4 regions of the Enterobacter cloacae complex sp. 394I7 genome follow, and region 2 is predicted to be linked to each of the others. Evidence: predicted binding sites of a transcription regulator. Region 2 holds the regulator's gene; each other region holds the start of a gene.

Region 1 (7,370 bases), on a different contig from region 2:
AAATGGCAAAGACCATCACTGGGAAATCACCCACAAATTTAGCTATAAAATCGATAAAAACTGGCTGCCCTATCTCGAGCTTCAGTGGCTGGACAGATGGAATGATTACAACCGCGAGCAGTACCGTATCCGCCTGGGGTTAAGGTATTCGTTCTGATAATAAAAAAAGCCGCTGATCGCTCAGCGGCTTTTTACGTGCCGGGTGGCGCATGCGCTTACCCGGCCTACGGATTGACCGTATTACTCTTCTTTCGCACCGCGCATTGCACGTTTACGATCGTTCTCGGTCAGGTGACGTTTACGGATACGGATAGACAGTGGGGTCACTTCTACCAGTTCGTCGTCATCGATGAACTCCAGAGCTTGCTCCAGGGTCATCTTGATCGGTGGAACCAGAACCGTTGCTTCGTCAGTACCGGACGCACGCATGTTGGTCAGTTTCTTACCGGTCAGGCAGTTTACAGTCAGGTCGTTAGAACGACTGTGAATACCGATGATCTGGCCTTCATAAACTTCAGCACCGTGACCCAGGAACAGCTTACCGCGATCCTGCAGACCGAACAGCGCAAACGCAACCGCTTTACCCTGACCGTTGGAGATCAGAACGCCGTTGTTACGCTGACCAACTTCACCTGGACGAACGTCGTCGTAGTGGCTGAAGGTGGAGTACAGCAGACCGGTACCGGACGTCATGGTCATGAACTCTGAACGGAAACCGATCAGACCACGGCTTGGGATCACGTAGTCGAGACGTACGCGGCCTTTGCCATCTGGATTCATGTTTTTCAGGTCGCCTTTACGCTCACCCAGAGCCTGCATAACAGAACCCTGATGCTGCTCTTCAACGTCCAGCGTTACGTTCTCGAACGGCTCTTGTTTACGGCCGTCGATTTCGCGGAAGATAACTTTCGGACGGGAAACCGCCATTTCGAAACCTTCACGACGCATGTTTTCGATCAGAACTGACAGGTGCAGCTCACCACGACCAGAAACGCGGAATGCGTCAGCATCCTGAGTTTCTTCAACGCGCAGCGCAACGTTGTGCACCAGCTCTTTGTTCAGGCGGTCAAGGATCTGACGAGAGGTAACGAATTTACCTTCTTTGCCACAGAACGGAGAGGTGTTGACGTTGAAGAACATGGTTACCGTTGGTTCATCAACAGACAGGGCTGGCAGCGCTTCCACATTCTGCGGGTCGCAGATGGTGTCAGAGATGTTCAGCTCGCCCAGACCGGTAATCGCGATGATGTCGCCCGCTTCAGCCAGTTCGCTGTCGATACGCTCCAGACCCAGGTGAGTCAGCACTTTGCCCACTTTACCGTTACGGGTTTTGCCTTCGCTATCGATGATAGTAACCTGCTGGTTCGGCTTCACTTTACCGCGTTTGATGCGGCCGATACCGATAACGCCAACGTAGTTGTTGTAGTCCAGCTGGGAGATCTGCATCTGCAGCGGACCATCAAGATCAACATCCGGAGCCGGTACGTGATCGACAATCGCCTGATACAGCGGAGTCATGTCTTCCGCCATATTTTCGTGATCCAGACCCGCGATACCATTCAGCGCCGAAGCGTAAATGATAGGGAAGTCCAGCTGCTCGTCGGTCGCGTCGAGGTTAACGAACAGGTCGAACACCTGATCAACAACCCAGTCAGGACGCGCGCCCGGACGGTCAACCTTGTTGATAACAACAATAGGTTTCAGGCCATGGGCAAATGCTTTTTTGGTCACGAAGCGCGTTTGCGGCATTGGGCCGTCAAATGCGTCAACCACCAGCAGCACGGAATCCACCATGGACATCACGCGCTCAACTTCACCACCGAAGTCGGCGTGCCCTGGGGTATCAACGATGTTGATACGGTAGTCATTCCATTTGATAGCGGTGTTTTTCGCGAGGATAGTAATCCCACGCTCTTTCTCCAAATCGTTGGAGTCCATCACACGCTCTTGAGTTTCGGCACGAGCATCAAACGTACCGGACTGCTGCAGCAGCTTATCAACCAGGGTGGTTTTACCATGGTCGACGTGCGCGATGATGGCGATGTTACGCAAATTTTCGATCACAACTTTGCCTCAGGCATTAGAAATAGCGCGTTATTGTACACGGATTAATCGCACTACAAAACAGGATCACAAACATCCCCCGCAAACAAGTATTGCAGAGATGCTTTGTGATCGCTTTCACGGAGCGTAAAAAGGGCACTTTAACGAAAATTGCACCAATATGGTGCTCAGTGTTCACACTGAAGCACTATACTGGTGCAACATAACCATTGTGGTGCAGCACTTTTGCACTATGGTGCGCATGATAACGCCTTTTTGGGGTGTTTTAAAAGTTGGCACAGATTTCGCTTTATAAAAATACGGCAAAAAAATGGCACACAGCCAGCCCAAGACAGAAATTGAAGACCTCGTTACCACGACGACAATGACCAATCTGGAGAGTTAAGTATGTCCGCTGAACACGTTTTGACGATGCTGAACGAACATGAAGTGAAGTTTGTTGATCTGCGCTTCACCGATACCAAAGGTAAAGAACAGCACGTCACTATTCCTGCTCATCAGGTAAACGCCGAATTCTTTGAAGAAGGCAAAATGTTTGACGGCTCCTCCATTGGCGGCTGGAAAGGTATCAACGAATCTGACATGGTTCTGATGCCTGACGCTTCCACTGCGGTCATTGATCCGTTCTTCGAAGAACCAACCCTGATCATCCGTTGCGACATCCTCGAGCCAGGCACACTGCAGGGCTACGACCGCGACCCACGCTCCATCGCGAAACGCGCTGAAGAGTACCTGCGTTCAACCGGTATCGCAGACACCGTACTGTTCGGGCCAGAGCCAGAATTCTTCCTGTTTGATGACATCCGTTTCGGTGCCTCTATTTCTGGCTCCCACGTTGCCATCGACGATATCGAAGGTGCATGGAACTCCTCCACCAAATACGAAGGTGGTAACAAAGGTCACCGTCCTGGCGTTAAAGGCGGTTACTTCCCGGTTCCTCCGGTCGACTCCGCTCAGGACATCCGTTCCACCATGTGTCTGGTGATGGAAGAGATGGGCCTGGTGGTTGAAGCTCACCACCACGAAGTGGCGACTGCGGGTCAGAACGAAGTGGCAACCCGCTTCAACACCATGACCAAAAAAGCAGACGAAATTCAGATCTACAAATACGTTGTGCACAACGTTGCGCACCGTTTCGGTAAAACCGCGACCTTTATGCCAAAACCAATGTTCGGTGATAACGGTTCCGGTATGCACTGCCACATGTCTCTGTCCAAGAACGGAACCAACCTGTTCTCTGGTGACAAATATGCCGGTCTGTCTGAGCAGGCTCTGTATTACATTGGCGGCGTAATCAAACACGCTAAAGCGATCAACGCCCTGGCGAACCCAACCACTAACTCCTACAAGCGTCTGGTCCCAGGCTACGAAGCACCGGTAATGCTGGCGTACTCTGCCCGTAACCGTTCTGCTTCTATCCGTATCCCGGTGGTGGCGTCTCCTAAAGCGCGTCGTATCGAAGTTCGCTTCCCGGATCCAGCTGCTAACCCATACCTGTGCTTCGCAGCGCTGCTGATGGCGGGTCTGGACGGTATCAAGAACAAGATCCACCCAGGCGAAGCTATGGACAAAAACCTGTACGACCTGCCGCCAGAAGAAGCGAAAGAGATCCCACAGGTTGCAGGCTCTCTGGAAGAAGCCCTGCAGGCGCTGGACGCAGACCGCGAGTTCCTGACTGCGGGTGGCGTGTTCACTGACGACGCTATCGATGCTTACATCGCCCTGCGTACTGAAGAGAACGACCGTGTGCGTATGACGCCACACCCGGTTGAGTTCGAACTGTACTACAGCGTTTAAGTTTCAATGAGTTTCGCGCGCCCTTTTACGCGCGATCTCACAAGCTTTTATTTGTTGCCGTGGAAACTTTCAGCCCATCTCCGGATGGGCTTTTTTCTCCACCAACAAACTGATCTCACGCGCTTTTTACGACGAAAAAGCTATACTGCACTAAATTAGTGCAACCAACTCCAGGAGACTGCTGAATGGCAACTGGCACGCTGCCCGATGCTGGGCAGATCCTCAATTCTTTGATTAACAGTATTTTGCTGGTCGACGACGAGCTGGCCGTACATTACGCCAACCCGGCGGCGCAGCAGCTGCTCGCCCAGAGTTCACGCAAACTGTTTGGCACCCCGCTTCCGGAATTATTGAGTTATTTCTCGCTGAATATTGGCCTGATGCAGGAAAGTCTGCAGGCCGGTCAGGGCTTTACCGATAACGAAGTCACGCTGGTGATCGACGGGCGCTCACATATTTTATCGCTTACCGCACAACGGCTTCCTGAAGGACTGATCCTGCTTGAAATGGCGCCGATGGATAATCAGCGCCGCCTGAGCCAGGAACAACTTCAGCATGCTCAGCAAATTGCCGCCCGTGACCTGGTGCGAGGCCTGGCGCATGAAATCAAGAACCCGCTGGGTGGCTTACGCGGTGCGGCACAACTCCTGACCAAAGCGCTACCCGATCCTGCGCTGGCGGAGTACACCAACGTCATCATTGAGCAGGCAGACCGCCTGCGTAACCTGGTTGACCGTCTGCTCGGGCCGCAACAGCCCGGCATGCATGTCTCAGAAAGTATTCATAAAGTGGCTGAGCGGGTTGTGAAACTCGTCTCGATGGAGCTGCCGGAGAACGTCACGCTGGTCCGTGACTACGACCCAAGCCTGCCGGAACTGGCGCACGATCCGGACCAGATTGAGCAGGTCTTGCTGAATATTGTGCGTAATGCCCTGCAGGCGCTGGGGCCGGAAGGGGGCGAAATTATTTTGCGCACCCGCACCGCGTTCCAGCTCACACTGCACGGCGTGCGCTATCGTCTGGCTGCCCGCATCGACGTTGAGGACAACGGGCCGGGTATTCCGTCGCATCTTCAGGACACCCTGTTCTACCCGATGGTCAGCGGTCGCGAAGGCGGTACCGGCCTGGGGTTATCCATTGCCCGTAGTTTGATCGATCAACACTCTGGAAAAATTGAATTTACCAGTTGGCCGGGACATACCGAGTTTTCGGTTTTCCTGCCGATTAAAAAATAAAGGTGACGTTTATGCAACGAGGGATAGTCTGGGTAGTCGATGACGATAGCTCCATCCGTTGGGTGCTTGAACGCGCGCTCACAGGGGCAGGATTAAGCTGCACGACGTTTGAGAGCGGCAGCGAAGTGCTCGACGCACTCACCACCAAAACGCCGGATGTGCTGCTTTCGGATATTCGCATGCCGGGAATGGACGGGCTGGCGCTTTTAAAGCAGATCAAACAACGCCATCCTATGCTTCCGGTCATCATAATGACGGCGCATTCCGACCTGGACGCCGCGGTGAGCGCCTATCAGCAAGGGGCGTTCGATTACCTGCCCAAACCGTTTGATATTGACGAAGCGGTCGCCCTGGTTGAGCGCGCGATCAGCCACTACCAGGAGCAGCAGCAGCCTCGTCACACGCCTGACTTCGGGCCCACGACGGACATCATTGGCGAAGCGCCGGCCATGCAGGATGTGTTTCGTATCATTGGCCGTCTGTCACGCTCGTCCATCAGCGTACTGATTAATGGCGAATCGGGAACCGGTAAAGAGCTGGTAGCGCATGCCTTACATCGCCACAGCCCGCGGGCAAAAGCACCGTTTATCGCCCTGAATATGGCCGCCATCCCAAAGGATTTAATTGAATCCGAACTGTTTGGCCATGAGAAAGGGGCTTTTACCGGCGCGAATACCATTCGCCAGGGTCGCTTCGAGCAGGCGGACGGTGGAACACTCTTCCTGGATGAAATCGGCGATATGCCGCTGGATGTCCAGACCCGTTTGTTGCGTGTGTTGGCCGACGGACAGTTTTATCGCGTAGGTGGCTATGCGCCGGTGAAGGTCGATGTACGCATTATTGCCGCGACGCACCAGAATCTGGAGCAGCGCGTCCAGGAAGGTAAATTCCGTGAGGATTTATTCCATCGCCTGAACGTGATCCGCGTTCATTTGCCACCGCTACGTGAACGCCGTGAAGATATTCCCCGCCTGGCGCGTCATTTTCTGCAGGTCGCTGCCCGTGAGCTGGGCGTGGAAGCCAAGCAGCTGCACCCGGAAACCGATGCCGCCCTCACCCGTCTGGCGTGGCCGGGCAACGTGCGTCAGCTGGAAAACACCTGTCGCTGGTTGACCGTAATGGCCGCCGGACAGGAAGTCCTGATTCAGGATTTACCGGCTGAACTGTTTGAAGCGACTGCGCCAGAAAGCAGCACCGGACATGCATTGCCGGACAGCTGGGCGACGCTGCTGGCACAGTGGGCCGATCGCGCGCTGCGTTCCGGTCATCAAAACTTGCTGTCTGAGGCCCAGCCCGAGATGGAGCGCACGCTGTTGACCACCGCACTCCGCCATACACAGGGCCATAAGCAGGAAGCGGCACGCCTGCTGGGATGGGGACGTAATACCCTGACGCGTAAGCTGAAAGAGCTGGGCATGGAGTGATCTTTACCCTTGTGTAAAGGTTATTAATTGAGCGCAAATTGCTGATATTTTGCGCTTTACTGTATCAATGATTTTTGTATGATCGTGCCCGGAAAGTGAGGGTGATCATCATGCTGGAAACATTAGTGAATATGCTCTCAAGTGGAGCAGCCGAAAGCCACACGCCACAAACAGCCGTTGCTGCTGTGCTGTGCGCGGCGCTGGTTGGGCTGTTTAGCTAGAGAGTCGCTAACAAAAAAGCCGGGTAGCGGCTTCGCCTTACCCGGCCAAATATGTTGGCACGTCTTAAATGACGCGTGAGAACTGCTGCAGACGCGCTTTCTGACGCAGATAGGCGTCGAAGCACATGCAGATATTACGAATCAACAGGCGCCCTTTGGGTGTCACGTCAATTGCACGTTCTGAAACATCCACCAGCCCATCTTTTGCCAGAGGCGCTAACAGCTTCAGGTCATCAGCAAAGTAATCGCTGAAATGCAGATCCCACTGCGTTTCCACCTCGCTGAAATCAAGACGGAAGTTACAGATGAGCGCCTTAATCACATCACGACGGATGCAGTCATCGCGCGTTAATGCGATACCGCGCCACAGAGCGTTGCCCGCGTCATCTACCTGCTGGTAGTAAAGCTTCAGCTCTTTCTGGTTCTGCGCGTAGCAGTCCCCGATCATGCTGATGGCGGAGACGCCCATCCCCAGCAAATCGGTGTCGCCCTGGGTGGTGTAGCCCTGGAAATTTCGGTGCAGTACGCCTTCGCGCTGGGCAATAGCCAGCTCGTCATCCGGACGAGCAAAGTGATCCATGCCGATGAACTGATAACCGGCTTCGGTCAGCGAGGCGATGGTTTCCTGC
Region 2 (7,370 bases):
AAGTCTGCGATCTGCTTTTGCTGGCGCAGGGCAAGCTTGATGAGGCCAAAGGGCAATCGATATGAGTAAAACCAGACGTTGGGTTATCATTCTGCTTTCGCTTGTCGCACTGGTATTGATTGGCGTGAACCTTGCCGATCGCGACGATACGCAGACGGAAGTGGTCAATACGAGCGAGCCAACCTATAAAAGCGATCACAGTGACACCGTGGTCTACAGCCCGGAAGGTGCGCTGAACTATCGCCTGATTGCCCAGCATGTTGAATATTTTTCAGATGACGGTATTTCGTGGTTTACCCAGCCCGTCATGACCACGTTTGATAAAGACAAAGTGCCGACGTGGTCGATTAAATCTGACCGGGCAAAACTGACGAATGACCGTATGCTTTATCTGTATGGCCACGTTGAAGTCAACGCCCTGACCGCTGACTCACAACTGCGCAAAATCACGACGGATAATGCACAGATCAACCTCGTGACCCAGGACGTGACGTCGCAGGATCTGGTCACACTGTATGGCACAACATTTAATTCCAGCGGTTTAAGAATGCGCGGGAACTTACGCAGCAAAAACGCCGAGCTGATTGAAAAGGTTAGAACCTCCTATGAAATTCAAAACAAACAAACTCAGCCTTAAAGTAATTATCGCCAGTGCGATGCTGGCGACCAGTCTTCCCGCGCTTGCTGTAACGGGCGATACTGACCAGCCTATCCATATCGAGTCCGACACGCAGTCGCTTGATATGCAAGGCAATGTCGTTACCTTTACCGGTAACGTCGTCATGACCCAGGGCACCATCAAAATCAACGCCGACAAAGTGGTCGTTACCCGTCCCGGTGGCGAGCAAGGCAAAGAGATCATTGATGGCTATGGCAACCCGGCAACCTTCTACCAGATGCAGGATAACGGCAAACCCGTGAAAGGCCGCGCCACGCATATGCACTATGAGCTGGCGAAGGACCTGGTCATCCTGACCGGTAACGCTTATCTGGAACAGCTGGACAGCAACATCACCGGCGACCAGATCACCTATCTGGTGAAAGAGCAAAAAATGCAGGCCTCCAGCGAGAAAGGCAAACGCGTAACCACCGTGCTGGTTCCGTCGCAGCTGCAGGACAAAGGTAAGGGTCAGGCCCCGGCACAGAAGAAGAGTAACTAATTCGTTATGGCAACATTAACTGCAAAAAATCTCGCGAAGGCCTATAAGGGCCGCCGTGTCGTAGAAGATGTCAGTCTGACCGTCAACTCCGGCGAAATTGTAGGCCTGCTTGGCCCTAACGGTGCGGGCAAGACCACAACCTTCTACATGGTCGTTGGCATTGTGTCGCGCGATGCGGGCAACATCGTCATTGATGATGAAGATATCAGTCTTCTGCCGCTGCATGCGCGTGCGCGTCGCGGTATCGGCTATCTGCCGCAGGAAGCCTCCATTTTCCGCCGCCTGAGCGTCTTTGATAACCTGATGGCCGTCCTGCAAATTCGTGACGATCTGACCAGCGAACAGCGTCAGGACCGGGCTAACGAGCTGATGGAAGAGTTCCATATCGAACATCTGCGCGACAGCCTCGGTCAGGCGCTGTCCGGCGGTGAACGCCGTCGCGTTGAGATTGCGCGTGCGCTGGCTGCAAACCCGAAATTTATCCTTCTGGATGAACCGTTTGCAGGCGTTGACCCCATCTCCGTTATCGACATTAAACGTATCATTGAGCATCTGCGCGACAGCGGGCTTGGCGTACTGATCACTGACCATAACGTCCGTGAAACGCTGGCCGTGTGCGAACGCGCATACATCGTGAGCCAGGGCAATCTGATCGCCCACGGTACGCCGCAGCAGATCCTCGAAGATGATCATGTTAAGCGTGTCTACCTTGGGGAAGACTTCAGACTCTGATAGGGTAGAGGTAATGTAACGCCGAACCGGAGAAAAATGCTCTGAACATGAAGCAAGGTTTGCAATTACGGCTCAGCCAACAACTGGCGATGACGCCGCAGCTACAGCAGGCGATTCGCCTGTTGCAACTGTCCACCTTAGAACTCCAGCAGGAGCTCCAGCAAGCGCTGGATAGCAATCCGTTGCTGGAGCAAGCCGATCTTCATGAAGAGGTAGATACCCAGCAGTCGCAGGATACTGAAGCACTCGACACCGCCGATGCGCTCGAACAAAAAGAGATGCCGGACGAGCTTCCGCTGGATGCCAGCTGGGATGAAATCTACACCGCCGGAACCCCTTCCGGTACGCGTGCAGACTACCAGGACGATGAGCTACCGGTTTATCAGGGTGAAACTACCCAGTCACTGCAGGATTACCTGATGTGGCAGGTGGAACTTACCCCCTTCTCCGATACCGACCGCGCGATCGCGACATCCATTGTCGATGCCGTGGATGACACCGGTTATCTGACCGTCACGCTGGACGAAATTCTGGAAAGCATGGGTGACGAAGAGATTGAACTCGAGGAGATAGAAGCCGTTCTGAAGCGCATTCAGCGTTTCGATCCGGTTGGGGTGGCCGCAAAAGATCTGCGCGACTGCCTGCTTATCCAACTTTCTCAGTTCAGCAAAGAGACGCCATGGCTTGATGAAGCCCGCTTGATCATCAGCGACCATCTGGATCTTCTGGCCAACCACGATTTCCGCAGCCTGATGCGCGTCACGCGCCTGAAAGAAGAGGTGCTGAAAGAGGCGGTCAATCTGATTCAGTCCCTCGATCCGCGCCCCGGTCAGTCCATTCAGACCAGCGAACCCGAGTACGTCATCCCGGATGTGCTGGTCAGAAAACACAATGACCGCTGGGTCGTTGAACTGAACTCAGACAGCATCCCTCGCCTGCAAATCAACCAGCAGTATGCCTCCATGTGCACCAGCGTGCGTAACGACTCCGATAATCAATACATTCGTAGCAATTTGCAGGAAGCGCGATGGTTGATCAAAAGTCTGGAGAGCCGAAATGATACGCTGCTCCGCGTAAGCCGCTGTATTGTCGAACAGCAGCAGGCGTTCTTTGAGCAGGGCGAAGAGTATATGAAACCGATGGTGCTGGCGGATATCGCCCAGGCCGTCGAGATGCATGAATCAACCATTTCCCGCGTGACCACGCAGAAGTATCTGCACAGTCCACGCGGTATTTTTGAGCTTAAGTATTTCTTCTCCAGCCATGTGAATACCGAGGGCGGCGGTGAAGCGTCGTCAACGGCCATTCGCGCCCTGGTGAAGAAGTTGATCGCCGCGGAGAACCCCGCGAAGCCACTGAGCGACAGTAAGTTAACCACCATACTGTCCGACCAGGGTATTATGGTGGCACGCCGAACTGTTGCGAAGTATCGAGAGTCTTTATCCATTCCGCCGTCTAACCAGCGTAAACAGCTGGTCTGACACAACCGATAAGGAAGACACTATGCAGCTCAATATCACAGGACATAACGTCGAGATTACTGAGGCTTTACGTGATTTTGTGAATGCTAAATTCGCGAAACTCGAGCAGTATTTCGAAAGGATCAACCAGGTCTATGTTGTATTGAAAGTGGAGAAAGTGACTCATATCTCGGATGCGACCCTGCATGTCAACGGGGGTGAGCTCCATGCCAGTGCGGAAGGGCAAGACATGTACGCTGCTATCGACGGCTTGATTGATAAGCTTGCACGACAGCTCAATAAACATAAAGACAAACTGAAACAACACTAATTGTCCGGGCAGTTAACGGGTGCAGGAAGGCCTGTTGTGAAACACAACAGGCCGTTTGTACAGTTAGCGCTTAGGTGAAATTATGATGAACAACGATTCCGCTCTTCAACTGAGCAATGTCCTTAACCAGGAATGTACGCGCAGTGCTGTTCACTGCCAGAGCAAAAAACGTGCGCTGGAGATCATCAGTGAACTGGCCGCAAAACAGCTGGGCCTGCCGCCGCAGGTCGTGTTCGAGGCGATCCTGACCCGTGAAAAAATGGGCAGTACCGGCATCGGCAACGGCATCGCGATCCCGCACGGCAAACTGGAAGAGGACACCCTGCGTGCCGTCGGTGTGTTTGTGCAGCTGGAGACGCCTATCGCCTTCGATGCCATCGATAATCAGCCCGTCGATCTCCTCTTCGCGCTGCTGGTGCCTGCCGACCAGACGAAAACCCATTTGCATACGCTTTCGCTGGTCGCAAAACGCCTGGCCGATAAAACCATTTGCCGTCGACTGCGCGCAGCCCAAAGTGATGAAGAGCTATATCAAATTATCACTGAAGCAGAAGGCAATCAGGATGATGCATAACCAGGAGATGGCCTTCACATCTGTTGTCCTGAGGAGAAACGGAACATGGTGCTGATGATTGTCAGTGGCCGTTCAGGGTCCGGGAAATCCGTGGCCCTGCGCGCGCTGGAAGACATGGGGTTTTACTGCGTAGATAACCTGCCGGTCGTTCTGTTGCCCGACCTGGCACGCACGCTTGCGGAGAGGCAAATCTCTGCCGCCGTCAGTATCGACGTTCGTAACATGCCTGAATCGCCAGAAATTTTTGAACAGGCAATGAGCAACCTGCCTGATTCATTCTCGCCTCAGCTGCTGTTCCTCGATGCAGACCGCAATACTCTGATCCGTCGCTACAGCGATACCCGTCGTTTGCACCCGCTTTCCAGCAAGAACCTCTCACTGGAAAGTGCTATCGACGAAGAGAGCGATCTGCTGGAACCGCTGCGTTCCCGTGCTGACCTGATTGTCGATACGTCCGAAATGTCCGTGCATGAGCTGGCGGAAATGCTGCGTACCCGTTTACTGGGCAAACGCGAGCGTGAACTGACGATGGTGTTCGAGTCATTCGGCTTTAAGCACGGTATTCCTATCGATGCGGATTATGTTTTCGACGTGCGCTTCCTGCCGAACCCGCACTGGGATCCGAAGCTGCGTCCAATGACCGGTCTCGATAAGCCCGTCGCGGCCTTCCTCGACAGACACACAGAAGTTCACAATTTTATCTACCAGACGCGAAGCTACCTTGAGCTATGGTTACCTATGCTGGAGACAAACAATCGTAGCTACCTGACCGTGGCGATTGGCTGTACCGGTGGTAAACATCGTTCGGTCTATATCGCCGAACAGCTGGCCGACTATTTCCGCTCACGCGGGAAGAACGTTCAGTCCCGTCATCGCACGCTGGAAAAACGTAAAACATGACCGTAAAACAAACCGTTGAGATCACCAATAAGCTGGGCATGCATGCACGTCCGGCGATGAAACTGTTTGAGCTGATGCAGGGTTTCGATGCAGAAGTTCTGCTGCGTAACGATGAAGGTACCGAGGCGGAAGCGAACAGCGTGATTGCGCTGCTGATGCTGGACTCCGCCAAAGGCCGCCAGATTGAAGTAGAAGCTACCGGTCCACAGGAAGAGGAAGCGCTGGCGGCGGTGATTGCGCTGTTTAACGCCGGGTTTGACGAAGACTAACGCCTCTTTCATGGCGGGTAGCGCTACGCTTACCCGCCTTACATCAATTTATTTCTCGCCATAAACCCTTCTCCTCCCAGCTGCCGCATCTGGCGCATGATCCACGCCTGTCGGTTTCGCACATAGCCTGAGGGGGCATCAGCCTTAAAGCGAATTGGGTTAGGCAAGACCGCGGCCAACAGCGCAGCTTCAGAGAGGCTCAGCCGGCTGGCAGGTTTATTGAAATATCGCTGCGACGCGGCTTCGACACCAAACACGCCATCACCAAACTCGGCAATGTTCAGATAGACCGTCAGAATACGTTTTTTGCTCCAGACCGTTTCCATCCCCAGCGTCAATCCGGCTTCCAGCCCTTTTCGCACCCAGCTGCGGCCATCCCACAAAAACAGGTTTTTGGCCGTCTGTTGTGACAGCGTCGATGCGCCGCGCACGCGGTTTTCATGGCGTTCATTATGGGCGAGCGCTTTCTCGATTGCCGCCACGTCAAACCCCCAGTGCTCCGGGAATTTCTGATCCTCCGCCGCTATCACCGCCAGCCCCATCCACGGGGAGATTTCATCTGTGCTCACCCAGTCAGAGTGGGCAACATAGCTGAAGTCACCGGTGAACCACGCGCTCAGCTGACGCTCAACCATCACGGCAGAAAACGGAACCGGCAGAATGCTGAATAATGCCAGTCCGCCGCCCCAGAACACCGCCAGCACCAGCACGGCACGCCAAAGAATACGTTTTACCCAGGCGCCTGCGGCGAATTGACGCCTCATTCAGTCAGCACCAGCACTCTGGCCACCAGCTTTTCAATGCCTGAAGCGGCTTCCGCGATAGTCTGCGCCAGCATATACGCAGGTGTGGTGACGATTTTATTGTCTTCATCCACCACAATGTCATCCACCGGACAAGGGATGTGCTCGCCTCCCATCTCCTCGATGATTTCCGCTGTATCAATATCGGTCCCGATGGTCAGGCGCAGCGGGAAATCAAAAATTGTCGGAAGCATGGCCGGAGCGATACAGATAAAGCCCTGCGGTTTACCCGCCGCATGCATGGCCTGTGATAATGCTTTTAAATGCGGATCAACCTGACACCCGGCGCCTTGCGTGGCAAACGTGCTGAGGTTTTTAGCCGCCCCAAACCCGCCCGGCACAATTAACGCATCAAGCTCTGCCGCGTCCGCCTGAATCAGAGGATGAATTTCGCCACGCGCAATACGCGCGGCTTCAATCAGGACGTTACGGGTTTCCGCCATCGGCTCCCCGGTCAGATGATTAATGACATCAGCCTGATTTTTGTCTGGCGCGAAGCAAATGACTTCAGCCCCCTCTCTTGCCAGGGCCAGCAATGTGATGACGGCTTCGTGTATCTCAGAACCATCGTAAACGCCACATCCGCTCAGTACGACACCAATCTTTTTCATCATGACGATCCTTCTCTGCAACTCGCTGAAGCACATAATTAATTTTGATTAAAACGCTATGCTTCACACATTTCACTGATTCCTGTAACAAACCATTTAAGATTTGCTATCTTATTTGCGTGCGGCCTAAATTTTCAGGCGGCGTCCATACGAAAACAACACAAAAAACAGGCGCAGCCACAATTTCCCTGGTGTTGGCGCAGTATTCGCGCACCCCGGTTAAGCCGGGGTCATTTTTTTCTGGCGTCCACCCAGGCTTTAAGCACCGCCACATCGTTCTGCCACTCTTGTTTCATCTCTTCAACCCAATCACCTACGTTATCTTCCCAGGCAGGTAAATCAGGTGACTGAATCTGTTGTCCCAGCTGTTGCAGGTGACGTAAGCCGACCGAGCCGGCCGCACCTTTGATTTTATGCCCTTCTTCCACAATGCCTTTCTGATCCCGCGCTGTCAGATTTGACTCCAGCACGCTCAGATAGCCCGGCATCATTTTTTCAAATACCGCCAGACCGTCGGTAATCAGTTTTGG
Region 3 (7,370 bases), on a different contig from region 2:
GGTTGCGATTGACGCGCATGTGCTGTGCCACGAGCAGGTTTTCCACGACCGACATCTCGCGAAAAAGACGAATATTTTGAAAGGTGCGCGCAAGTCCGGCGCGGTTCACCAGGTGAGTGCCGCCGAACATTTTGTAGAACAGGCGTTGCCCAAACTGCGCAGGGTGGATCCAGTCCCCTGGCTGGAAGTTTTGCCCGAGGATCTGAATGACGTTGGTCGTCTTATTGTGCGTATTAAAGAAAATATTGCCGCCGGAAGCCTTATAGAAACCGGTCAGGCAGTTGAAGACGGTGGTTTTTCCCGCGCCGTTTGGGCCAATAAGCGCAGTAATTGAACCGCGCTGCACGTCCAGGTTGACGTCGTTTAACGCCTTGATCCCGCCGAAATGCATCATAAGATGTTCAACGCTTAATATCGTTCCGTTCATGGCGCTACGCCCTTACGCACGGCAAACCCGCTGCGGTTAATGCGGATCAACCCGCGTGGACGCCAGATCATCATCACCACCATCAGCATGCCAAACAGCAAAACCCGGTACTCGGCAAAACTGCGCAGCAGCTCCGGCGTCACCGTGAGCACAAACGCCGCCAGCACCACGCCAAGCGTTGAGCCCATACCGCCGAGCACCACAATCGCCAGGATCAGCGCCGATTCAAAAAAGGTAAACGATGTCGGGTTGACAAAGCCCTGATAAGTGGCAAAAAACACCCCGGCGATGCCGGCAGTCGACGCACCCAGCGTAAAGGCCGAGAGCTTGACCAGCACATGATTTAATCCCATTGAGCGACAGGCGATTTCATCCTCCCGCAGGGCTTCCCATGCCCGACCAATAGGCATCCGCGTCAGACGATGCTTGATATACAGCACCAGCATCACCACCAGGAACAGGACCGTATAGATAAAGATAAACTTCATGTTCGGGTTGTAGGTCAGATGGAAAAATTCGTGAAAGGGCACGCCTCCTTCTTTGGCACGGCGGCCAAACTCCAGTCCGAAAAAGGTGGGAGGTGGGGCAGAAACGCCGTTCGGGCCACCGGTGAAGGTCAGCCAGTTGTTGAGGATCAGGCGAATAATCTCCCCAAAGCCAAGCGTGACGATCGCCAGGTAATCACCGTGCATGCGCAGCACCGGAAAGCCGAGCAGGGCGCCGGCCGCGGCAGCCATAATCGCCGCCAGCGGCAGCATGCTCCAGAATCCTAATCCCAGATACTGATACCCCAGCGCCAGCCCGTAAGCGCCGATGGCATAAAAAGCGACATAACCGAGATCCAGAAGCCCGGCCAGCCCGACCACAATATTCAGCCCGAGACCGAGAAGCACGTAGATAAGCCCAAGAATGGCGACGGTGAGCACGTACTTGGTAGCAACGAAGGGAAAGCAGATCGCAAGGGCGATAATCAGCGGGATTATCCAGCGCATGCGGCTTTTGTATTCCGGCGGCCGGACATAAACCCCCGCGCTGTCGGCTTCAAAACGTGCCTGGAAACGTGCACCCGGAGCGGTGCCTAAAAAAGCGCTCAGCAGAAAACGACCCAGCATTACGATGCCGACTATCCATGCGAGCCGCTGTCCGGCGAAATTAAAGCTGTATCCGTCCAGCACCACGCCGGCAATCGGGCCAAAAATTATTAACGCAATCAGCCCGGAAAAAATGGCGTCCAGAATGCAGCGCTTAAGCGAAAAGCCGTGAGAGGTCATCGTATTCTCCTTCACACTTTGGCGACAATCGGGCGGCCAAGTAGACCCTGAGGACGAAAAATCAGGATCAAGACCAGCAAGCCAAACGAGAACACATCTTTATAATCTGAGTTCACCATGCCGGAAAATTGCGCCTCGGCGACGCCCAGAATCAACCCGCCGAGCATCGCACCGGGCAGGGAGCCAATCCCGCCGAGCACCGCTGCGGTAAACGCCTTGATGCCAATGACAAATCCGACGTAGAAATCGAAGGTGCCGTAATTCATGGTGATGAGCACACCCGCCAGACCGGCCATCGCCGCGCCAATCACAAAGACCAGCGAAATGATTCTGTCGGTGTTAATGCCCAGAATGGAGGCCATTTTGCGGTCCTGCTGCACCGCACGGCACATCCGCCCAAGCCGGGTATTGTTGATTATCCATGTCAGCAACAGCATGCCGGCGAACGAGGCAACCAGAATAAACACTTTGGTGTAGGTTATCTGAACGAACCCCTCACCAATATGCAGGCGAAGTACGCCATCCAGCATCGTGGGCACCCCTTGCTGACGTGGCCCCTGGCTCAGCTGCGCGTAGTTTTGCAAAATCAGAGACATCCCGATGGCGGAGATAAGCGGTGCCAGACGGGTAGAGTTGCGTAGCGGCTTATAGGCAATGCGCTCGATAGTCCAGCCGTAAACACCGGTCACCACAATCGTGAAGATCAGCGTACCGAGGATAAGCAACGGGAACGACTGCAGGCCGAAGAAGGAGAGCAGCGCCAGGCCAATGGCGCAGAGGTAGGCGGAGATCATATACACTTCGCCGTGGGCGAAATTAATCATACCAATGATGCCATACACCATGGTGTAGCCGATGGCGATTAATCCATAGACGGAGCCCAGCGTTAAGCCATTTATTAACTGTTGCAGGAAGAATGTACTCATCATAGCGCGCTCGTTATTTTAAGCTGCGCGGCACGCGCAGCCTGATGTTTATTACGCGCCGACAGGCGAACCTGCCGGCGTTGAGCGTGACTCCGTCCCGTTACTGAACTTCCTTATATTTTCCGTTATCGTCCCACTGATACACCACGTAGTCAGACACTTTCAGATCGCCTTTGCTGTCCCAGGCTTTTTTGCCCATAACCGTGTCGACGGCATTGGCTTTCAGCCATTCGCTGGCTTTAGCCGAGTCTTTACCGCCCGTAGCCTTGAAGGCCGCGGCAATGGCCTGAACGGAGGCATAAGAGTAGAGGGTGTAACCTTCAGGCTCGAATTTACCGGCGCGGAATTTCTCAATGACCGCTTTCCCATCCGGGATCAGACGCGGGTCTTTACCGAAGGTCATATAAATACCCTTGGTATATTGTGGCCCACCCGCCGCGGTCACCATCTCTTCGTTGACGATACAGTCGCCGGAGAAGAATTTCGCCTGTACGCCCTGTTCACGCATCTGGCGAACCAGCGGGCCGGCTTCAGGGTGACAACCCCCGAAGAACACCACATCCGGCTTTTGCGCGCCGATTTTTGTCACCAGCGCGTTAAAGTCTTTCTCACCACGGGATAAGCCCTCATACATCACATCCTGAACCCCGCGCTTCGCCAGCGCAGCTTTGGTGGCGTCTGCCAGCCCCTGACCGTAGGTGTCTTTGTCATGGATGATGACCACACGTTTGGCTTTCAGCTTATCGATAATGAAATCGCTGGCGACCTGGCCCTGCTGGTCATCGCGACCACACATGCGGAACATATCGGTCATGCCTCGTTCGGTAATGAGCGGGTTGGTCGAGCCGGGGGTAATGGCAAGGATCCCCGCGTCGCTGTACACCTCGGAGGCGGGCATTGTGGAAGAGGAGCAGAAATGGCCGACCACCGCGTTGACTTTATCCTGGTCGACCAGGCGGTTGGCGACGGCCACGGCTTGTTTCGGCTCGCAGGCATCATCCCCCTGAACCAGCTTAATCTTCTCGCCGTTAATGCCGCCTGCGGCGTTAATGTCTTCAGCGGCCTGCGTTGCACCGTGCCAGTACTGATCGCCATAGGTGGCGTTTGGGCCGGTAAACGGCCCGGCCACACCAATGACAATATCTGCATGCGCAGAAAATGCCGTCACCAGACAACCGGCCAGCACGAGAGAAAGGGGAGTTCTGATAAATTTCAGCGACATTATTATGTTCCTTAGCAAAGAGGTTTTTGCACCACGGCGTAAACCCGGACGCCGACGGCGCAGCCAATCCAAAAACACGAGCAAGAACAAAATGCACTAAACGAACAAGATCCAGACAACGCCTGCGTAATACGGCGAGGTTTCCCTGCGCAGGTTCGCGCGAAGAACATTAAGCAAAATCGTTGCCAGAATGGTTAACCCATTGAGCGGGTTGTGACATGTTTGAGTATAGAGTGCGGTGATATGGCACCTTGTGGGACGCGATGAAATTACAGCGGAGATCACATATCGTTAACAACAAAGCCCATAAGTTGTGCAATGGTCACGATTTGCACGTTTTTGCAGCAATAAAGACCTAAACTTCAGATAGGAAAGCCGTGAGATATGTGTCAGGATCTTTTCCTTTTTTATCAGGAGTGTCAGCGATGACTGAAGGCCCATTGAATGAAAGCGAAATGGCGTGGCTGGAAGAGACATTAATGTCTTACGGTCATGACGATGCGTCCGTGATTGACGTGTCTGAACTGGACGGCATGCTTACCGCAGTCCTTTCCGGCCCTGTTGTCGTTGAGCCAGATACCTGGCTGGTGGCCGTGTGGGGTGGGGAGAAATACATTCCGCGCTGGAAAAACGATCGTGAAATGCACCGTTTTATCGACCTCTGCTTTAAGCATATGAACGACATTGCTGAGCGCCTGAGCGAATACCCGGATCAGTTTGAGCCGATGTTTGGTTACAACGATGTCGACGGCGAGAGCTATACCGTTGTTGAAGAGTGGTGTTATGGCTATATGCGCGGTGTGGCGCTGACGGACTGGTCAGCCTTACCGGAAGCACTGAAGGCCGATCTTGATGCGATTGCGCTGCACGGTACAGACGAGAACAGCGAGAAGCTGGATGAGCTGAGCGAAGACGAATATAAAGCCAGCATTGAGAGCATTCAGCCTGCGGCTCTGCGTTTGTACAATTACTGGGTGGACAACCCACAGCAGCCGGAAGCAAAAAAACCGATTGTTAACGGCACAAAGGTCGGGCGTAACGATCCGTGTCCGTGCGGCAGCGGGAAGAAGTTTAAGAGCTGCTGTTTGCACTAATAAAAAGGGGCTGATTTCAGCCCCTTTTTTGTTAACCCACTTCCGGTAGCATCCCTGCGGCTATCAAGCACTGCACCAGAATAATCATCACTCCGCAGGCAAACACCATGCACAGCAGCGGTTTGCCGCCCATGACGCGGTACCCTTGCTGAGGATGCTGCTGGCGGCTCTTCCAGGCCAGCAGGGAAGGGAGCAGCAGGGCCAGCACGGATAACGCCACACCTGCATACCCCAGCGCCATCACGAACCCACGCGGGTAAAACAGTGCGAACGCCAGAGGAGGCAGGAAGGAGACTGCCCCTGTCTGTAAGCGTCCTGCGGCAGTATTACGACGCTGGAACAGATCGGCCAGGTAATCAAACAGGCCGAGCGCCACGCCCAGGAATGAGGTGGCCAGCGCCAGGTCGGCAAACAGATGGACCGCCAGCTCAACGTGCGGGGAGGTGACTACCTCGCGCAGTGCCAGCAGAAAACCGTTCAGGCCAGCGTGTTCCGCCATCAGCCCGGTAAAGGTCGACGCGTCAATGCTCCCCAGCGTCACCAGTTGCCAGAAAATATAGGCAATCAGCGGGATGGCGCTCCCCACCATAAAGACGCGGCGTAGCTTACGGATATCGCCGTTCATATAGCTCACGATGCTGGGCACGCTGCCGTGGAAGCCAAACGAGGTGAAAATAACCGGGATCGCGGACAGCGCCAGCCCTTTTTCCAGCGGCAGCGTCAGCAGATTGACCTTGTGAACATGCGGTGCCAGCAGAACCAGCATCACAATCAGGAACAGTATCTTGGCGCTGAACAGAAAACGGTTAAACAGATCGACCAGCGAAGTCCCCACACAGACCACACCCCCGCCAATAAGCGCAAAGAAGATAACGCCCGTTGAAGGCGTGATGTCAGCGTCGAACCAGTCGTTAACGCTGGAGGCGATTAACTCGCCGGCGCCGCTGATATAGGCCGCGGTCAGGGCGTACATCAGGAACATCATGCTAAAGCCGGTTATCCACTGGCCATAGCGTCCCAGGTAGCGTGCCGCAAGAGAACCCAGGCCGGTATCCGCGGGCACATGCTGATAAACCTCAAGCAAGAGCAGGGCGGTGTAGCACATCAACGCCCAGAGTGTGCCAAGGAGCAGCAGTGTCATTCCAAATCCAACGCCTGCGGCAGCCAGAGGCATCGCCAGCATTCCTGCGCCAATCGTCGTTCCGGCGACGATAAAAATACTTCCCAGGGTTCTGTTTTTCACGCATTCCTCTACAACGATTCGTAATCGCGACAAATTCTGCGGCGCAGAGTAAGGGAAAAGCCCCGCTTCGTCAAATGACCGTTACAGTAGGTGTAATGAATTATTTACGATATTTTTCGACTTTAGGTAATTTACCCGGACCTGCCCCTTTGGGAGGGGATACCTACTTCGTAAGGGCACTATTTTTGCCGAAAAATCAGGCGTAATTTAAACAATAACTATAAGTTTTCAAATAATGTGAGGGCAGATGGCGGGAAATAATCCCTTTACCGCGGCGTGGAGCCGGGGCGGTAATTTACTGTGCCATGGTCACTGGATAATCAGCTGGCAGAACCAGGCCCTGCAGCTTCCTGAATCGCGTCGTGAAAGGGATATGGGCACCTGGGCCATTTATTCGATCATCGATCCTGAGGACGACACCTTTGCGCAGGGGCTAAAAGAAGATGAGTGGATCATCGAAAACGTAGACTGGCTGACAGATGTTTTTTTTGACGCCGGTATTCCGCTGGAGACGGCTAACTACCGGTATTTTTACCAGGCGGTCAATACGCAGGACTGGCGGTGTACAAGCTGTGCGGGGTGTATGTAAATCTGTGCGCGGAGAATAAAAGTGCGGCGCTGAAAACAGCACCGCAGCAATATTATTTCTGTGTATCGAGGGTAGAAAGTTCTTTATCGATAAAGTAAAGACCTTCGCCTGTTTTCCCCACCAGAGACAATTTATCCAGCACGGATTTAAACAGTTTCTCTTCTTCGTGTTGCTCTGCCACGTACCACTGCAGGAAATTAAAGGTCGGATAATCCTGGCCGATCATTGCCGCATGAACCAGTTCGTTAATTTTTTGCGTAATCAGTTGCTCGTGCTCATAGGTCGCACGGAAGAGCTCATCAAGCGAATTATACTCGGCAAACGGGGACGCAACGTTATCGATGCGCGGCAGGCTGCCCGTGTCAGTCAGATAATCAAACAGACGCTGCATATGGGTCATCTCTTCCTGCGCGTGGCGGCGCAGGAAGGCGGCAGCGCCTTCAAAACTGTGGTAGCTGCACCAGGCGCTCATCTGCTGGTAGAGAAGGGATGAAAAAAGCTCAAGGTTCATTTGCGCATTGAGCTTGTCGATCATTTCAGTTTTCAGCATGGTGACGCTCCGGGTTATTAATTCTGGTTCACAATGAGCGACACTATA
Region 4 (7,370 bases), on a different contig from region 2:
TATTTTCCGGCAGCAGTTCCGGGACGACCAGATACCAGGTGAAAAATTGCACAATCAGCGGAACGTTACGGAACAGTTCCACATACAGGGTGCCGAGAGATGAGAGAAAACGGTTAGGCACGGTGCGCAAAATACCGAACAGTGAACCGACAAGAAACGCGATAATCCACGCCGTGATCGATAAGGCGACGGTAACCTGAAAACCGCTCCACAGCCAGCCAAGATAGGTGGTGTTGCCGAACGGGGCTTGTTGCAGGAATATGCCCCAGTTCCAGTCTATTGACATAATAAACTCCAGAAAAAAAAGGGTAGCAGCGCTACCCTCGAAGATTGGTGAGAAGCTCATTTTTCGCGCTGAGTGGGGAACGACCACTCAACGTATAGTCTGTCCATGCTTCCCGACAATCGAGAGGGCAGGAGATCCCGCCCCTGTTGTTCTAATTAGTTAAGAGCCTTGTCGTTTGGTGATTTGAACAGCGCTTTCATGTCGTCAGACAGTTCGAAGTTCATGTTAAGATTTTTGGGTGGAATCGGGTTCTTGAACCATTTATCGAACCATTTTTCCGCTTCACCGGAGGTCTGAACCTGAGCGATGGTGTCATCGATCAGCTTCTTGAACTGCGGATCGTCTTTACGCAGCATACAGCCGTACGCTTCTTTAGATTGCGCCGTGCCGACGATATCCCAGTTGTCTGGTTTCTTCGCTTTTGCACGTTCGCCTGCCAGCAGGGCATCATCCATCATAAACGCCACAGCACGGCCACTTTCCAGGGTACGGAAAGAGTCGCCATGATCTTTCGCGCTGATGATGCGCATATCCATTTTCTTCTCGTCGTTCAGCTTGTGCAGCAACACTTCGGAAGTGGTACCGGAGGTAACAACAACGGCTTTACCTTTCAGGTCCGCAAAGTCTTTGATCTCGCCGCCTTTCTTGGTCAGCAGGCGGGTGCCCACGACGAAGATGGTGTCAGAGAAGGCAGCCTGTTTCTGACGCTCAAGGTTGTTGGTGGTGGAACCGCACTCAAAATCGAACGTGCCGTTTTGCAGCAGTGGAATACGGTTTTGTGAAGTGATTGGAATCAGCTTCACCTGCAGGTCAGGTTTGTTCAGCTTTTTCTTCACAGCTTCAACGATAGCGTTGGAGTAATCCTGTGAATAGCCCACGACTTTTTGCGTGTTGTCGTAGTAAGAGAACGGGACAGAAGATTCACGGTGGCCGACCACGATCACGCCGTTTTTGGCAATCTTGTCGAGAGTGCTCCCGGCAGCCGGAGCATCTTCAGCGTGAACGACGCTTGCCGACATCCCCATAACCAGCATTGCTGTGGCCAGTTTACGTAATTGCATACCCAACTCCTTTCTTATCAGCGCCAGTGACGCATTGATACCCATTGTGATGTTGTTATATCTCGCGCTATGCGAGTGCAGTGTTATGCAAGCTTGTTAACATTTAGTCTGGCTTAATGTAAAGATTTTGCTGCGTTATTGTTTATTTTTGCGAAGCGCGCCGCACCAATCAGAGGCAAATATCTCTCGTTGCACCGTTTCGGTGCTACCGGTGATCTACGCTGGTGCGACGAAGTTGCACGTTAAGCCAAACTGCGTTTACGTGGGGAAATAAAGCAAGAGACGTGCCAGAAATACCCTCTCCCAACGGGAGAGGGGAAGAGAGGGGAAATTATCGACGACGCTGACGCAAGCTCATCAGCACCGCGCCAAATCCGAACAGCGCGGTCAGGATCCACAGCGGCCAGTTGCCGGTGCGGGCATAAGGCGTCAGGCCCGTCGCAGGCGTGACGTTGGTCGTCAGCACTTCACGGGTGAACTGCGGGATCATGGCCTGGATTTCGCCCTGCGGGCCAATCACGGCGGTTATGCCATTGTTGGTGCTACGCAGCAGCGGGCGCGCCAGCTCCAGGGAGCGCATCCGCGCCATCTGGAAATGCTGCCACGGGCCAATCGACTTGCCAAACCAGGCATCGTTGGAGATAGTCAGCAGGAAGTCAGTGTCCGGACGGAAGTTATCGCGCACCTGCTCGCCGAGGATAATTTCGTAGCAGATGGCCGCTGTCAGGGCAAAACCGTGCGCATGCAGCTGGGGCTGAACGTACGGGCCACGGCTGAATGAGGACATCGGCAGGTCAAAGAACGGTGCTAACGGGCGCAGAATGGACTCCAGCGGTACAAATTCGCCAAACGGTACCAGGTGATTCTTGTTATACCGGTCAGTGGAGTTGTAGCTGTATTCGCTGTCTTTACCCAGCGTAATGATGGTGTTGTAGGTGTCATAGCGGTTCTGCTGATTCAGACGCGCATCGACAATCCCGGTAACCAGCGTACTGCCGCGAGCCAGCAGTAGATCGTTCATCATGTTCAGGAACGGCTGCTGGTTAATTTCCAGATCCGGAATCGCCGACTCTGGCCAGATGATGAGCTGCGATTTACCCATGACCGCCTCGGTGGCGTTAGCGTAGATCTTCAGCGTGTTCAGCAGCTCTTTCTCGTCCCATTTCATTGACTGAGGGATATTCCCCTGCACCATTGAAACCTGCGTGGTGCGCTCTGGCACCAGGCTGTACCACTGGATATAACGCAGTGGGAAAGGCAGGGCAAACAACACCAGCGCCACGACCAGCGTCTTCCAGCTACGTGTGACCAGCGCCAGGACCAGCAGTCCGCTCACCACCATCAACAGGAAGTTAATCGCTTCAACGCCCATTACCGGAGCAAGCCCCTTTAGCGGGCCATCAATCTGACTGTAACCGAACTGCAGCCACGGGAAGCCAGTCAGTACCCAGCCGCGAAGGAACTCGGTAATTTGCCAGACAACCGGCGCAGCAATGGCAACGCGCAGCCAGGTGGTTTTTGGCCACAGGCGAGAAAGGATACCCGCGAACAGGCCGGTATAGAGCGAGAGATAAGCGGCCAGCAGCACCACGAGGAAGACGTTAACGGGTCCTGGCATACCGCCAAACTGGGCGATGCTGACATAGACCCAGTTGATGCCGGAGCCAAACAGCCCCAGTCCCCAGAAGTAGCCAATCGCTGCCGCCTGGACGGGACGACGATTCAGGGTTAAACCCTGAAGTCCCATCAGGGAGAGAATGGCTGCAGGCCAGATATCGTAAGGAGAAAAAGCCAGCGTTCCGCTGGCTCCGAGTAACAGCGCCAGCAGCAGACGTACGCGCTGGCGTTCAAGTAATGGGGCAAATGCCATTTACATTAATCTTCCAGTTTTGGCACCGGTGAGTCGTCCGGCGTTCTGACATGAACCTGTATAATACGTCGGCTGTCGGCCATTGCCACTTTGAACTGGTAACCGTCGATGTCAACGGTCTCGCCGCGTGCCGGAAGGTGGCCAAAGGCCTGCATCACCAGCCCGCCAATAGTATCGACCTCTTCATCGCTGAAATGGGTACTAAAGGCGTCGTTAAAGTCCTCAATCGAGGCCAGCGCGCGAACGGTCCAGGTGTGACGGCTAAGCTGACGGAAGTCGATATCTTCTTCTTCGTCATACTCATCTTCGATTTCGCCCACGATCAGCTCAAGGATATCTTCGATCGTGACGAGACCGGAAACGCCACCAAATTCATCAATAACAATCGCCATGTGGTAGCGCTGAGAGCGAAACTCTTTCAGCATCCGATCCACACGTTTACTTTCCGGCACAACCACGGCCTGGCGTAACACTTTTTCCATGCTGAAGGCTTCGGCATCGCTGCGCATAAACGGCAGCAGATCTTTCGCCATCAAAATCCCTTCAATGTGATCTTTGTCTTCGCTGATGACCGGGAAACGCGAGTGTGCGGATTCGATGATCACATCGAGGCACTCGTCCAGAGGCTGGTTACGTTTCAGGGTGATCATCTGCGAGCGGGGGATCATGATGTCGCGAACGCGCTGGTCGGCGATGTCCATTACCCCTTCGAGCATTTCGCGCGTATCTTCATCGATAAGGTCGTTTTGCCCGGAATCACGAATCAGCTCCAGCAGTTCGTCACGGTTTTTAGGTTCGCCGTGGAAAAGCTGGTTCAGAATGAGGGAGAAAAATCCCTTTTTGGTGTTTGTCGTGTCGCTACTGTGTGAATTGTCGTCGCTCATGGCGTTTGTTAAGGGTTCTCTTGTTAGTTCAACGTTTACCGCCGCGCTATTTCCCTACGCGGCGGCATGTTAGTCAGTCGGTCGACTGACTATTCTTTCTCGGCAATGTACGGATCCTCATAGCCCAGAGCAAGCATTATCTCTGTCTCGAGGGACTCCATCTCTTCCGCTTCGTCATCTTCAATATGGTCGTAGCCGAGCAGATGCAGGCTACCGTGTACCACCATATGCGCCCAGTGGGCTTCCAGCGGTTTTTGCTGCTCTTTAGCTTCCTGTTCCACGACCTGGCGGCAGATGATCAGATCGCCCAGCAGCGGCATCTCAATTCCCGGTGGGGCTTCGAAGGGGAAAGAGAGCACGTTGGTCGGCTTATCTTTCCCGCGGTAGGTCAGGTTAAGCTCATGGCTTTCGGCTTCATCCACCAGACGAATCGTGACTTCTGATTCTTCCTGAAACGGGGGGATAACCGCATCCAGCCATGTCTGAAACTGCGCCTCTTCTGGCAAGCCGGAATTATCGTCACATGCCAGTTGTAAATCGAGGATCACCTGACTCATTTTTGTTCTTGCTCCTGCGCTTCGCGCTTACGTTCTGCGGCCAGTTCGGCCTTACGCTTCTGATCTGCTTCTTCCCATGCTTCATAAGCGTTAACGATGCGCGCCACAACCGGGTGACGGACCACGTCTTCGCTGTGGAAGAAGTTAAAGCTGATTTCGTCGACGTCGGCCAGCACTTCAATGGCATGGCGCAGACCCGATTTGGTGCTGCGCGGCAGGTCAATCTGCGTGACGTCACCGGTAATGACCGCTTTTGAGTTAAAGCCGATACGTGTCAGGAACATTTTCATCTGTTCGATGGTGGTGTTCTGGCTTTCATCGAGAATAATGAATGCATCATTCAGCGTACGGCCGCGCATATAGGCGAGCGGGGCAACTTCAATCACGTTACGCTCAATCAGCTTCTCAACTTTCTCAAAGCCGAGCATCTCGAACAGTGCGTCGTATAACGGACGAAGGTAAGGGTCAACCTTCTGGCTCAGATCGCCTGGCAGGAAGCCCAGTTTTTCACCCGCTTCCACCGCCGGACGGGTCAGCAGGATGCGACGAATCTCCTGGCGTTCAAGCGCATCAACCGCCGCGGCAACGGCCAGATAGGTTTTACCCGTACCCGCCGGGCCCACACCGAAGGTGATGTCATGGTCGAGAATGTTGGCGATGTACTGCGCCTGGTTTGGCGTACGCGGCTTAATGACGCCACGTTTGGTCTTAATATTGATGGCCTTGCCATAGTCCGGCACACTTTCTGCGCTTTGCTCAAGCACGCGCGCCTCTTTGATCGCGAGGTGGATCTGTTCTGGCTCGATATCCTGTATTTCACCGCGCATTGGGGCGGTATCCACATACAGGCTACGCAGAATATCCGCAGCGGCGTTGACGCAGAGAGGGCGTCCGGTGAGTTTGAAATGATTATCGCGACGATTGATTTCGATACCCAGACGTCGCTCCAGTTGTTTGATGTTGTCATCAAACGGCCCGCACAGGCTCAGCAGGCGAGCGTTGTCTGCTGGCTCAAGGCTAATTTCACGCGTATCTATGTTCAAACTGTTCCTCTTTGATTGATTAACTGACCCGGTGCCACCTGGCGTAATAAAACGGTCATTACCGAAATTATTCACGCCATAGAATAAAGGCGCAAGCGTTGCGGAAGATATTGGGGGCGATGAGAGGAAATACAAGGCCTGCCGAAACGGCAGGCCGGATGGCGTTATGGCTGGTAAATACCGACGCCAGCGTCGCTTTCTTTGCGGGTGCGGGACATGACGGATTCCGGCGACTGTGCGATGCGCAGACCCATTTCGTCTTCGGTACGGACCACTTTCGCGCGCAGGGAGTTGGTCAGTACGTCGACAATCTCCACGTCCACAAATTTACCGACCATGTCTGGCGTGCCTTCAAAGTTCACGACGCGGTTATTTTCGGTGCGTCCTGACAGCTCCATAATGCTCTTACGGGAAGTGCCTTCCACCAGAATACGCTGGACGGTGCCGACCATACGACGGCTCCAGGCGTTGGCCTGCTGGTTGATACGCTCCTGCAGAATATACAGACGCTGCTTTTTCTCTTCTTCCGGCACATCGTCGACCATATCGGCCGCAGGAGTACCTGGACGCGCTGAGAAGATAAAGCTGTAGCTGACGTCAAAATTCACTTCGCCAATAAGCTTCATCGTGCGCTCAAAGTCATCCGTGGTTTCGCCCGGGAAGCCAACGATAAAGTCGGAGCTAATCTGGATGTCAGGACGGGCTTCACGCAGCTTGCGGATGATGGATTTGTACTCCAGTACCGTATGTGGACGTCCCATCAGGTTCAGCACGCGGTCGGAACCGCACTGAATCGGCAGATGCAGGAAGCTCACCAGCTCTGGCGTATCGCGATACACATCAATGATGTCATCGGTAAATTCCATCGGGTGGCTGGTGGTGAAGCGAAGGCGGTCGATGCCGTCGATCGCGGCCACCAGGCGCAGCAGTTCTGCAAAGCTGCCGGTGGTACCGTCGTAGTTCTCGCCGCGCCAGGCGTTGACGTTCTGGCCCAGCAGGTGAATTTCACGCACACCCTGTGCCGCCAGTTGCGCCACTTCAAACAGAATGTCGTCAGTCGGACGGCTCACTTCTTCGCCGCGAGTATACGGTACGACACAATAGGTGCAGTACTTGTTACAGCCTTCCATAATGGAGACGTAGGCTGTTGGACCATCCGCGCGTGGTTCTGGCAGACGGTCAAATTTTTCGATTTCCGGGAAGCTTACGTCAACCACCGGGCGGCGATTCTCGCGAACGGCGTTGATCATCTCCGGCAGGCGGTGCAGCGTCTGCGGGCCAAAAATAATATCAACATAGTGAGCACGCTGGCGGATCAGTTTGCCTTCCTGCGAGGCCACACACCCACCCACGCCAATGATCACATCGGGTCTTTTGCGTTTGATAAGCTTCCAGCGGCCCAGTTGATGGAACACCTTCTCCTGCGCCTTCTCACGGATCGAACAGGTATTGAGCAGCAACACGTCCGCTTCGTTCGCGTTGTCAGTCAGTTGATACCCGTGCGTGGCATCCAGCAGATCGGCCATCTTGGATGAATCGTATTCGTTCATCTGACAGCCCCAGGTTTTTATATGGAGTTTTTTTGTCATCGACTTGCTCATGCTCAGGAATGCAGGGCGCGTATTGTAATGCTTTGCTGCGGTTGTGACCAGTATGAAGGTTGTCAACC

The links. Region 2 encodes sigma-54, which starts transcription at its own class of promoters, with help from an activator protein. Its sites were predicted from a motif close to GTTGGCACANNTTTCGCTNT; they were not measured.
Region 1: the regulator sigma-54 is predicted to act here: its motif matches at 2,336-2,355, upstream of glnA (glutamate--ammonia ligase).
Region 3: the regulator sigma-54 is predicted to act here: its motif matches at 4,017-4,036, upstream of AC2FAP_RS08830 (branched-chain amino acid ABC transporter substrate-binding protein).
Region 4: the regulator sigma-54 is predicted to act here: its motif matches at 1,620-1,639, upstream of AC2FAP_RS00840 (amino acid ABC transporter substrate-binding protein).

The regions. Positions count from the first base shown of each region.
Region 1 covers NZ_JBXWCR010000011.1:86,859-94,228, forward strand. The annotation lists gene ompL (porin OmpL) at 1-157, shown strand, start outside; gene typA (ribosome-dependent GTPase TypA) at 241-2,064, opposite strand; gene glnA (glutamate--ammonia ligase) at 2,452-3,861, shown strand; gene glnL (nitrogen regulation protein NR(II)) at 4,047-5,096, shown strand; gene glnG (nitrogen regulation protein NR(I)) at 5,108-6,520, shown strand; gene AC2FAP_RS22465 (YshB family small membrane protein) at 6,631-6,741, shown strand; gene hemN (oxygen-independent coproporphyrinogen III oxidase) at 6,806-7,370, opposite strand, start outside.
Region 2 covers NZ_JBXWCR010000008.1:80,083-87,452, reverse strand. The annotation lists gene kdsC (3-deoxy-manno-octulosonate-8-phosphatase KdsC) at 1-65, shown strand, start outside; gene lptC (LPS export ABC transporter periplasmic protein LptC) at 62-637, shown strand; gene lptA (lipopolysaccharide ABC transporter substrate-binding protein LptA) at 606-1,160, shown strand; gene lptB (LPS export ABC transporter ATP-binding protein) at 1,167-1,892, shown strand; gene rpoN (RNA polymerase factor sigma-54) at 1,940-3,373, shown strand; gene hpf (ribosome hibernation promoting factor) at 3,396-3,683, shown strand; gene ptsN (PTS IIA-like nitrogen regulatory protein PtsN) at 3,766-4,257, shown strand; gene rapZ (RNase adapter RapZ) at 4,303-5,157, shown strand; gene npr (PTS phosphocarrier protein NPr) at 5,154-5,426, shown strand; gene mtgA (monofunctional biosynthetic peptidoglycan transglycosylase) at 5,465-6,190, opposite strand; gene elbB (isoprenoid biosynthesis glyoxalase ElbB) at 6,187-6,840, opposite strand; gene arcB (aerobic respiration two-component sensor histidine kinase ArcB) at 7,071-7,370, opposite strand, start outside.
Region 3 covers NZ_JBXWCR010000001.1:1,809,686-1,817,055, reverse strand. The annotation lists gene AC2FAP_RS08845 (ABC transporter ATP-binding protein) at 1-427, opposite strand, end outside; gene livM (high-affinity branched-chain amino acid ABC transporter permease LivM) at 424-1,698, opposite strand; gene AC2FAP_RS08835 (ABC transporter permease subunit) at 1,710-2,624, opposite strand; gene AC2FAP_RS08830 (branched-chain amino acid ABC transporter substrate-binding protein) at 2,725-3,846, opposite strand; gene AC2FAP_RS08825 (YecA/YgfB family protein) at 4,272-4,940, shown strand; gene tyrP (tyrosine transporter TyrP) at 4,972-6,183, opposite strand; gene AC2FAP_RS08815 (hypothetical protein) at 6,431-6,772, shown strand; gene ftnA (non-heme ferritin) at 6,825-7,322, opposite strand.
Region 4 covers NZ_JBXWCR010000001.1:178,422-185,791, forward strand. The annotation lists gene AC2FAP_RS00835 (amino acid ABC transporter permease) at 1-286, opposite strand, end outside; gene AC2FAP_RS00840 (amino acid ABC transporter substrate-binding protein) at 442-1,347, opposite strand; gene lnt (apolipoprotein N-acyltransferase) at 1,679-3,217, opposite strand; gene corC (CNNM family magnesium/cobalt transport protein CorC) at 3,223-4,101, opposite strand; gene ybeY (rRNA maturation RNase YbeY) at 4,191-4,658, opposite strand; gene AC2FAP_RS00860 (PhoH family protein) at 4,655-5,701, opposite strand; gene miaB (tRNA (N6-isopentenyl adenosine(37)-C2)-methylthiotransferase MiaB) at 5,866-7,290, opposite strand.